Regions from separate parts of the Chryseobacterium sp. sg2396 genome, predicted to be linked through region 3. Evidence: riboswitches for the same ligand, from Rfam matches in the RefSeq annotation. Region 3 holds a riboswitch; each other region holds the start of a gene.
What was found. Region 3 has a riboswitch for cobalamin ahead of metE (5-methyltetrahydropteroyltriglutamate--homocysteine S-methyltransferase). Riboswitches for the same ligand answer to the same signal wherever they lie in the genome.
Positions count from the first base shown of each region.

Region 1 (3,150 bases), on a different contig from region 3:
ATTACAATGCCGACGATTCAAGAAGGGAAAATACAGCAGAACATTCCTGGCAGATTATTATTTTGGCCCAAATTCTTTTTCCGTATGCTAAAAACCGAGCAGATATCGATTTGCTGAGGGTGATCCGCATGCTGTCCATTCATGACCTGGTGGAAATTGAAGCAGGGGATACTTTTATATTTGACGAAGCGGCGATGGTCGGGAAATTTGAACGGGAAAAAATTTCAGCCCAGAAGATTTTCGGTATTCTGGATGAACCGTTGCGGTCCGAATTTTTTAACCTTTGGCTTGAATTTGAAGAAGAGCAGACGCCGGATGCCATTTTTGCCTGTGCGATCGACCGCATTATGCCTTTTATCCTGAATTCGCATACCTCGGGAAAGAGCTGGACTGAAGCGGGTATAACGGAAAAACAGATCCGGAATATGCTGGAAAATGCCATTAGCCGGGCATCTGATGAATTGGGAGAAGCGTTCCAGCTGCTACTGATTAAAAACCTGGAAACAGAGAAGGTGCTGAAATAAAGTAAACCTGAAATAGAAGCCTGTTTAAAAGGTTGGACGATGGAAGCTGGAGGCTGGAGGTTTTTTCAATTGGCATATCGATAACAGTCTGAAATATCAAATGATCTGCGTAAGGGATAAAATTAGTTAAAATCCTGATCATTTTTTTTCTTTTTTAAATCAGTGAAAATAAATTATATATTATCGAATTTACATTGAAATATCCAGGTTTTGCAGATTCATAAAATAAAAATCGGCGGGCAAAGCCCGCCGAAACTGATTAAAAAAACAATGAGAAGTATGAGTTCCGGCGAACTTTGGTCGCCGGAACCTGTTTATAGGATTTGGATCGGTTTCTTGAATTCATCAATGGCGACAAAAGTAAAATCACCTACGATGGCCTTTTCCCTTTCGTAGGAATACATCTGCTCGGTATAGATTTCCACATTTACTTTCAGGCTGGTTTTTCCTACATGAACTACCTTTCCGATCAGTTCCACAATGGTCCCGGCAGGAATCGACCTTTTGAAATCGATCTTGTCACTGCTTACGGTCACCACGCGTTTTCTGGCAAAGCGGGTGGCTGCAATAAAGGCTACTTCGTCCATCAGCTGCATGGCCGTACCTCCGAAAAGCGTATCGTAATGATTGGTTGTATTGGGAAAAACCGCTTTGAAAATTCGGGTTTCGGACTTTTCAATTCTTTCTTCTGTCGTCATATTTCATTATTAATTAAAGCGAAATGAAATAGATAACATAACAGCAGAGCAGAGATGGGAATCTCCGTTGTCCGTCTGGTCAATAAACTTCAAATCGCGAAAGTTTTATGGTAAAGAAAAGGCAGGTCTCCTGACTTGTAACATCTTTATTTCCTTCCCATCCGTTGCTCCGGACAGTGGATCATTAATAAAGACTGCAGTTACTTACAGTTGCGCGACAGTTCGTGATTTTCACACGATTCCCTTTTAATCTGCGGTTAAGCAGAACCGGTTTCCTGGAAAGTTCAAAATACAGCTATTAGGCCGATAGAAAGACTTTCCGATGACAAAAGTAATGATTATTGATGAATTATTCAGGATTTTTGAAAATGATCTGGCTTTCGGCCTTTCCCTGCTTAATGGTCCAGATCGTGGTATAACGGTTCTGTCCGGAACCATTGATCATATAAAGGAAAATATGGTCGTTGTCGATGGCCGTTACGCCCACATTATTGAAATCCATGGTTGGCTGGAACATATTCTTGATGGCATCCCTTACGAAAACGGAGCCCCGTCCCGGCTGCTGAACCCGTACGGATTTAATTTCGGTTAGGTCTTCAGGAAGTTCTTTTCCTACGCCCCATGCTTTTACCTTATCCACTTTAAGGATATTTCCTTCCGCATCTTTCTCCTGCTTTTTTATCTTTGCATAAGAAGGGTAGACATCGATAATAACTTTGGTCCGTTGATTTCCCGGAATTTTCGGATTGGAATCATCGGTAAAGATCAGAGATTTCCCGTTCTTGGATTTGGAGGGGGTAAATTGTGGAAGCTTGTCTACGAAAACCACCCGGTTTTTATTCACCATGCCTTCTTTGGTAATGCTGTCATACCGTACGAAAGGTTTTTCGGTGTCTTCTCTTTCAGGATATTTGATCCAGATCCACTCGGTTTCTCCCGGAGCCGGCTTTTCGTAAATAAACACATCACCCGTCTTCATGCGGATCTTATCGACGATTTTCCGGTAATCATCTTTATGGACCCGTACCATAGCATAGCCTTCTTCAGCTTTTACCACCCCGAAAGGAACTTTGTTCTGGCCTTTGGCAAAAGCCACGGAAAAAATACTGAAAACGGATATATACAATGCTTTAGATACGGAAATCATCATGAAATTTTTTAATAGTCCAAATATATAAATTAAACTTGTTTAAACTTTTTATTCCACCACAAAAGTCACAAAAGATTTAGATTTTATTTGAAATTAAATGCTGCAAAGGATTAAAAAAATATGCAGCCGTTTGAAAATTTTTGATTTTTAATGATGAGAATACTATTCAAAAGTCTGCGTTTTGTTATTTTAATAAAAAAGCTAGATCATTCGATATCCAGGAACGTCAGCCAGTATGCTGACCAGATCAGCTTCCGGTATCCCGCATTCTTCCAGCCTGTTACCTGATTCCCACCGCAGATTTATTTTACTTGAATACTACTTTCGGGCAGATAATAATGCCGCTGTAATTCATTTAAGTCTTTAATTCGCTTCAAAGAGCCATCGTGAAGAACGTAAATGTCGTCTGAAATCTCTATCAAATTCTGCACATCAAAATCTGAAATGATAAATCCTTTTTCTTTGGATCTTTCTTTTATCATTTTCATTACTTTTTCGGTGAAGATGGGAGAGAGGCCGCTGTAGGGCTGGTCCAGCAGGATAAATTCGGCTTCGGAATGGATGACCGTCATTACTTCCGCCAGTTTTCTTTCGCCACCGGAAAGATTTCTTACGGTCCTGTTCAGGAATGGCCGGAGGAGATCATCACTAAAAAGTTTTCTGGTATTTTCCGGGTTACAGAACAAAGGAATCAGTTCTTTAATTTTAATATGCTTCGGGAACATTGGGCTTTGTGGAAGATAGGCGATCTTATTTCGTCTGTCCGATTGCTTCGTCA
Region 1 is NZ_JBHGAQ010000011.1:66,135-69,284, forward strand. Features, by position in the region: gene ACED20_RS12690 (HD family hydrolase) at 1-524, shown strand, start outside; gene ACED20_RS12695 (acyl-CoA thioesterase) at 839-1,222, opposite strand; cobalamin riboswitch at 1,325-1,509, opposite strand; gene ACED20_RS12700 (hypothetical protein) at 1,572-2,372, opposite strand; gene ACED20_RS12705 (ATP-binding cassette domain-containing protein) at 2,675-3,150, opposite strand, start outside.
Region 1: it holds a riboswitch for cobalamin, as region 3 does, so the genes downstream of both, ACED20_RS12695 (acyl-CoA thioesterase) here and metE (5-methyltetrahydropteroyltriglutamate--homocysteine S-methyltransferase) in region 3, are expected to answer to the same signal.

Region 2 (3,150 bases), on a different contig from region 3:
ACTCAACATTTCTGAATTTAATTGGAGTATATAACATTTTAATTTGGTTTTAAAAAATTGAAAGTTGCAAAGAACAGGCCTATATTGCCCAGCTCATGAAAAAGAAGTACTTTTATCCCCCTTTTTTTAATCCACAATATATGAAAAAAGAAACTCAGATCAGTTACGAGTATTTTAAGAATAGCACCGAGCTGAACGATATTGAAAAAAAATTATTCGGAAAAGCCAAAGAAGCGCGCGAAAATGCGTATGCTCCCTACTCCAATTTCCTGGTAGGTTGTTCCGTCCTGCTGGAAAACGGGGAAATCTATTCGGGAAACAACCAGGAAAATGCGGCTTATCCGTCCGGCCTTTGTGCGGAAAGAACGGCTTTGTTCTGGATCGCCGCCAATTTTCCGGATGTGAAAATCAAAAAGATCTTCGTGGTTGGCGGACCGAAAGAATTCCATGAGAAAAATCCGCCGATCCCTCCTTGCGGTGCCTGCCGGCAAAGCCTGATGGAGTATGAAACCAAACAACATGAAAATATCGATCTTTATTTTTCGAGCATGAATGAGGAAGTGGTGAAAGTACATGCGATCAAGGATCTGCTGCCGTTTTATTTTGATGCTACTTTCCTGTAAGGTCTTATCCATTTTTCTACTTCAACCAGCTATACTTTCCAGACCACCCCGTCTCAATTTTCTTTGAAAATTGATCCGCCCCTCCAGCTCGGAGGGGAGTGTTTGCGCATATTTTTCTTGTTATTTTTTTTATCCTGATAAAACTGATGTTCCGATAGTAGCTGAAGGTCGTCAAGATATTCTTTTATGGTTTTTAGCCCCGATAGAAGCGGCATCCTTTTGGGTTGCGGATGGAGCAGAGCAGAGGTTGTGACCCAAAAGATACAGCGGATAGCGGGAAACAGCTCCTGATATTTTAAAAGGTTTTAAGTTTGAGGGTTTAAGAACGAGTGAGGAAATAGACGGGAATTTGGAGAAGGCTTACTTATGGCAGGTTTTTTATTTATAATTGCTTATAGTTTTTATAGTGGCCATACCACAGTTCGGGGTTATTCGGTTTCGGAATTTGCTTTTCCGGTGAATAAGTTTATCTTTGCAAAAATTTTGGTTTCCAATCATTTGGAATGAAAAGGGAATCGGGCGAAAATCCCGAACTGTCCCCGCAACTGTAGATCGCGCAAAAGATTTCTACGACAAACCACTGTGCAAACGGGAAGGTGTAGAAAGCGAAAGTCAGGAGACCTGCCAGAATCTAATTTTTTAAATAATTGTCTTCGGAGGAAAGGCAAAAAAAGAATGGATATAAAAAGATCTCTAGTACTGCTGTTTTCGTCTTACGGTTGTTTTCTTTTCGGGCAGGAGAAAACCATCGATACGGTGTATGTTTTCGATAACCAGATGAGCAAAGTGAAGCTTTTCCATAAAGTGAACAGCATCAGTCCGGAAGACGCAAAAAAAAACTCAGCGAATCTTTCCGAGATATTACGTTTTCAATCGCCGGTCTACATCAAAGAAAACGGACGGGGCGCAGTTTCTTCGCCTTCCTTCCGGGGAACCGGGGCAGGCCACACCGCTTTTGTCTGGAATGGTATTAACATCAATTCTCAGTTTCTGGGACAAGGAGATGTGAATAATATTCCGTCGATGGGATTCGACCAGCTTGATGTAAAAGCAGGAAGTGTGGGCGTTATTTATGGAAGCGGAGCCATCGGGGGAACAGTACATCTCAACAACAGCCTTGATTTTAATAAAGGTTTTCATGCTTCCCTTTTTTCCGAAGCCGCCTCTTTTGGCACTTATAATAACTTTGCAAAAGCTTCTTTTTCAAACAAGAAATTCAGCTTTAAATTTTCGGGGAATTACTCGGTGAGCGAAAATGATTATGAGGTGAAGGAATCCCGAAATTATATCAACCTAAACGGGGAATATTCCAATACGAACTTCAATTTTGCAGCAGCCTATAAAATTGCTCCACATCACCAGGTTTCATGGATTTCCGAATTTTTCAACGGAGACCAGCATTTTCCTGTATTTTTCGACAGCCAGACCAAAACCAAATATGAAACCCAGAATGTAAGAAGCCTTCTGGTCTGGGACTGGAATGCTCCTAAGCTGAATAATGTTTTCAGGGCTGCCTATACGGAAGAAAACTTCCAGTATTTCGACAACATCAGCAACCCCAAAAGCAGTGGCGGAACAGGTAAAAATTATATCCTGAAGAACGATTTTAATTATTTTCTGAGTCCGAAATGGAATCTCAACATCATTGGAGAATTCCAGGTAAACAAAGGAGAAGGTTATATGAGCGGCATTAAAGAGGTCAGCCGGAAGGTAGGTTCGTTAGCCGGATTGCTGCGGTATTTCGCAACAGAAGATTTACGTTTTGAAGCGGGAATCAAAAAGGATTTCGTTGAGGATTATAGTTCACCGGTCCTGCTCTCGTTTTCGGGAAACTGGAATCTTACAAAATGGTATAACCTTAACCTGAATACCGCTAAAAATTTCAGATACCCATCTTTTAACGACCTGTATTGGCAGCCCGGCGGAAATATGAACCTGAAACCTGAAACAGCTTATCAGTTTGACCTTAAAAACCAGTTTACCATCGCCGGGGTAAAGCTTATGCTGACACCTTACTACATCAGGATCACCGATATGATCACCTGGATCCCTACCAGTATGGGGAATTATTCGCCGGTAAATACATATAAAGTGCAGTCCTACGGCCTGGAATCTCAAATTGAATATGAAAGAAAATTCGGGAAACATAGCCTGAGGTCGAATCTCGGATATTCTTACACGAAATCCACCAATGTGGAGACGGGTAAACAGATGATGTATGTTCCGCTCCATAAGTTTTTCGGAAATATCGATTACCGCTATTCTTTCCTGAAAATATATGTCCAGGGGATGTACAACGGACTTACCTATGCCGACAGTGAAGAAAAAAGAAGTACGGCCATCGAACCGTATTTTGTAATGAATGCAGGAATCTCGGGAACCTTCCTGAAGAATTATACAATCGGTGGCAAGGTGAACAATATTTTTAATGAAATCTATCAGACTACTGCTTTCTATCCGCTGCCCAAAAGGAATTACAGCGTCTATTTGAATATTAATTTTTAAATAAAAATAAATGAAAATCAGA
Region 2 is NZ_JBHGAQ010000019.1:82,468-85,617, reverse strand. Features, by position in the region: gene namA (NADPH dehydrogenase NamA) at 1-37, opposite strand, end outside; gene cdd (cytidine deaminase) at 141-623, shown strand; cobalamin riboswitch at 1,091-1,267, shown strand; gene ACED20_RS17885 (TonB-dependent receptor plug domain-containing protein) at 1,299-3,128, shown strand; gene ACED20_RS17880 (hypothetical protein) at 3,139-3,150, shown strand, end outside.
Region 2: it holds a riboswitch for cobalamin, as region 3 does, so the genes downstream of both, ACED20_RS17885 (TonB-dependent receptor plug domain-containing protein) here and metE (5-methyltetrahydropteroyltriglutamate--homocysteine S-methyltransferase) in region 3, are expected to answer to the same signal.

Region 3 (3,150 bases):
GGTAAAAAGATGAAACCACTATATACCGCAGGTTTATGTTTACTGCTATCAGCCCCTGTTTACGCACAGAAAACCGATAAGCCGGGTCCGAAAGACAAAGCCGTCATTGAACATTTTAAAAACGGTTACAAAAAGAAGAATTACAGGAAATTCGACGGAAAAATAACGCTGAACGATAAGCAGATCTTGTTCGACAATAAGATTGTTTTCTATGATCCTTCCGATAAAATTACAACTCTTCTTTTAAAAGAAGGACTGGTTTATCCTCAGATACTTACCGAATATCAGGTTGATAAATTTGAAAATGAAGACAGCGACAGAACCCAAAAAAGATTCGCAAAGCTTCAGAAAAACTGGAAAGACGCTTTTGAGGTGAATAACATCAGGCTCAGCGGCGGAACGGAGCTTGCTTTTTTAAGCAATGACCCGACCATACGCAGATTCAAGGTAGTCTGCAAGGATCCGAAGTTTCCGAACCTGATGATCTATTATTTTGAACTGACCGATAAGAAGGCAGATAAAAACACTCCTACAGAAGACTTTATAAGAAATGCGAAGCTGACGCATATTTTTCAGCGGACAGAGTAAACTGCATTTTCATTTTAATGAAAAATTCTACGATTTCCGATTATTTCAACACCATCTGCGAATTCCGGCAGGCTCATCCTGTTGTAAAATGCCAGCCGCTGCGTACCAACGATCCCGGCATAATGACCGTCAGGGAGGCGTTGAACGGACTGAAAGAAATTCTTGAAAACAAGTACGAAAAATTTAAAGGCATGGCATTATCAGCAGAAATTTCACGTGGTATTACCAATTTACCCCATGTTCTCTATGCCTGCATTCTCCCGCCCGGCCAGTTGGTTCCGAACGGAATTTATACCGTAATCTGTTTTGATCTATTGGGTAGAGGTGCGCTGGTGGGCTGTGTGGAGTCCAAAGTTACCTCTAAAGGACTGGTTACCGTACAACGGAAAAAGAAACCCGGACTTTTACCGATCGATGTCGATGGTGCGAGCGAACGCACGAAATACAACAATGTATTTGTCAATCCCAAAGAATTTTATTATCCGCTGGAAAACAGCGAAATGCTGGAACGGCATATCGCGGAGTCGCTGGGATTGGCATTATCCCTGTTAACGCTATCTATTAGTACTAAAGCATTGACAGAGGTTAAAAAATAATTCCTACATTTGTTCCGAAAATAGTTCTTTAACATCCTTCATCAAACGGAAAAGGTTTTACGTAAAGTAGATTAATAGGGAATCGTGTGAGAATCACGAGCTGTCGCGCAACTGTAAGTAATACCCCAAAGGTTTTTGTCCGAGTATATCCACTGTGCAAACGGGAAGGATGACAGAAACTGTTACAAGTCAGGAGACCTGCCTGTTCCGAATTGACAATGCTCTCGCGGTTCGGAGTTTTTTAGTCACACAGATGATACTGTTGAACGTATGGAGTTAAAATCCTATTAGCGTTTACATTAATCTCTTTATATATACGTGAAAACGGTTAGACAGTCTTTGAAAGTCATACTTTTAAATATGTTTCCAAAAGTCACCGATTTTTATTTGGAGGTTTCAATGAAACGTATCAGTAATAGTAAAATTTAAATCAACTTCCTTTTTTAATGGAAAAATTACGTCTTTACGGTATCTTATTGCATTTCTAACCACTCCTTTCCGAAAGCATTGCGAAGCATCTGGAGAGCTTTTAAAATTATTGTTTCATTTAAAAGTTTTTAAGAACATGCAAACGCACATTCTTGGCTATCCGCGTATTGGTAGCAACAGAGAACTCAAAAAAGCCTGCGAGCAGTATTGGACAGGCAAAACCGATCTTAACCATCTTTTGGAGACCGGAAAAATCATCAAAAACAATCATTGGAAACTTCAGCAGGAGGCAGGCATCGACCTTATCCCCTGCAATGACTTTTCGTATTACGACCAGGTACTGGACATGACCCTTACCGTGGGCGCGATTCCGGAGCGGTACAGGCAACTGGCCGTCCAAAAGCAGGAGACCGATCTTTATTTTGCCATGGCCAGAGGATTCCAGCAGGAAGGCCTGGATATTACCGCAATGGAAATGACGAAATGGTTTGATACCAATTATCATTACATCGTTCCTGAATTTCAGAAAGACCAGGAATTCAGTCTGTTTTCAGACAAAATCATCCAGGAATTCATCAACGCAAAAGAAACGGGAATTCGTGCAAAACCGGTAATAATCGGTCCGGTAACCTATCTTTTGCTGGGAAAAGAAAAAGAAGGAGGTTTTGATAAACTGGATTTAATACGGAACCTTCTTCCTGTTTATCTTCAGATTTTAAAGGAACTGGAAAACCATGGCGCGGAATACATTCAGTTTGATGAGCCGTTTCTGGCACTGGATTTAAGTGGAAAAGCAAAAGAAGCTTACGGATTTGTCTATGCTGAAATCAGGAAACAATTTCCAAATCTCAAATTCATCGTTGCTACTTATTTTGAAGGATTGAAAGACAATCTTTCCCTGGCAGCCGCACTTCCCGTAAACATGCTGCACATCGATCTCGTAAGATGCCCGGAACAGCTGGACAAAGCTTTAAATACGATTCCCGAAACCCTCAGCCTTTCACTTGGAATTGTTGACGGTAGGAATATCTGGAAAAATGATTTTGAGAAATCTTTATCTTTCATTGAAAAAGCGGTACGGAAAATAGGTTCTGAACGGGTATTCATAGCACCATCATGTTCGCTGCTCCACGCTCCTTCCGATCTTGATCTGGAAAAAAACGAAGATATCCTTTCCGCTGAAATAAAGCAGTGGATGGCTTTTGCGAAGCAGAAAGTTCATGAAATTGTAATCTTAAAGAAATTAGCTTCAGAAAATCCGGATTATAATACTTTGCAGCAATTCGCTGAAAATAAAAAAGCCCTTGAGAACCGCAGGATATCAACCTTAATTCATAATCAGGATGTAAAAGACCGTGTTGATGTAACCACGGATGAAGATGCCAAAAGATCTTCTCCATTTAAAGCGAGAAAAAAATCCCAGCAGGATATCCTTCAGCTTCCATTGTTTCCTACGACTACGATCGGCTCGTTTCCACAGACAAAGGAAGTAAGGAACTGGAGGGCAAAATTCAAAAAAGGTAAGCTCAATGCTGAA
Region 3 is NZ_JBHGAQ010000014.1:69,756-72,905, forward strand. Features, by position in the region: gene ACED20_RS14960 (hypothetical protein) at 10-588, shown strand; gene ACED20_RS14965 (hypothetical protein) at 606-1,184, shown strand; cobalamin riboswitch at 1,220-1,405, shown strand; gene metE (5-methyltetrahydropteroyltriglutamate--homocysteine S-methyltransferase) at 1,750-3,150, shown strand, end outside.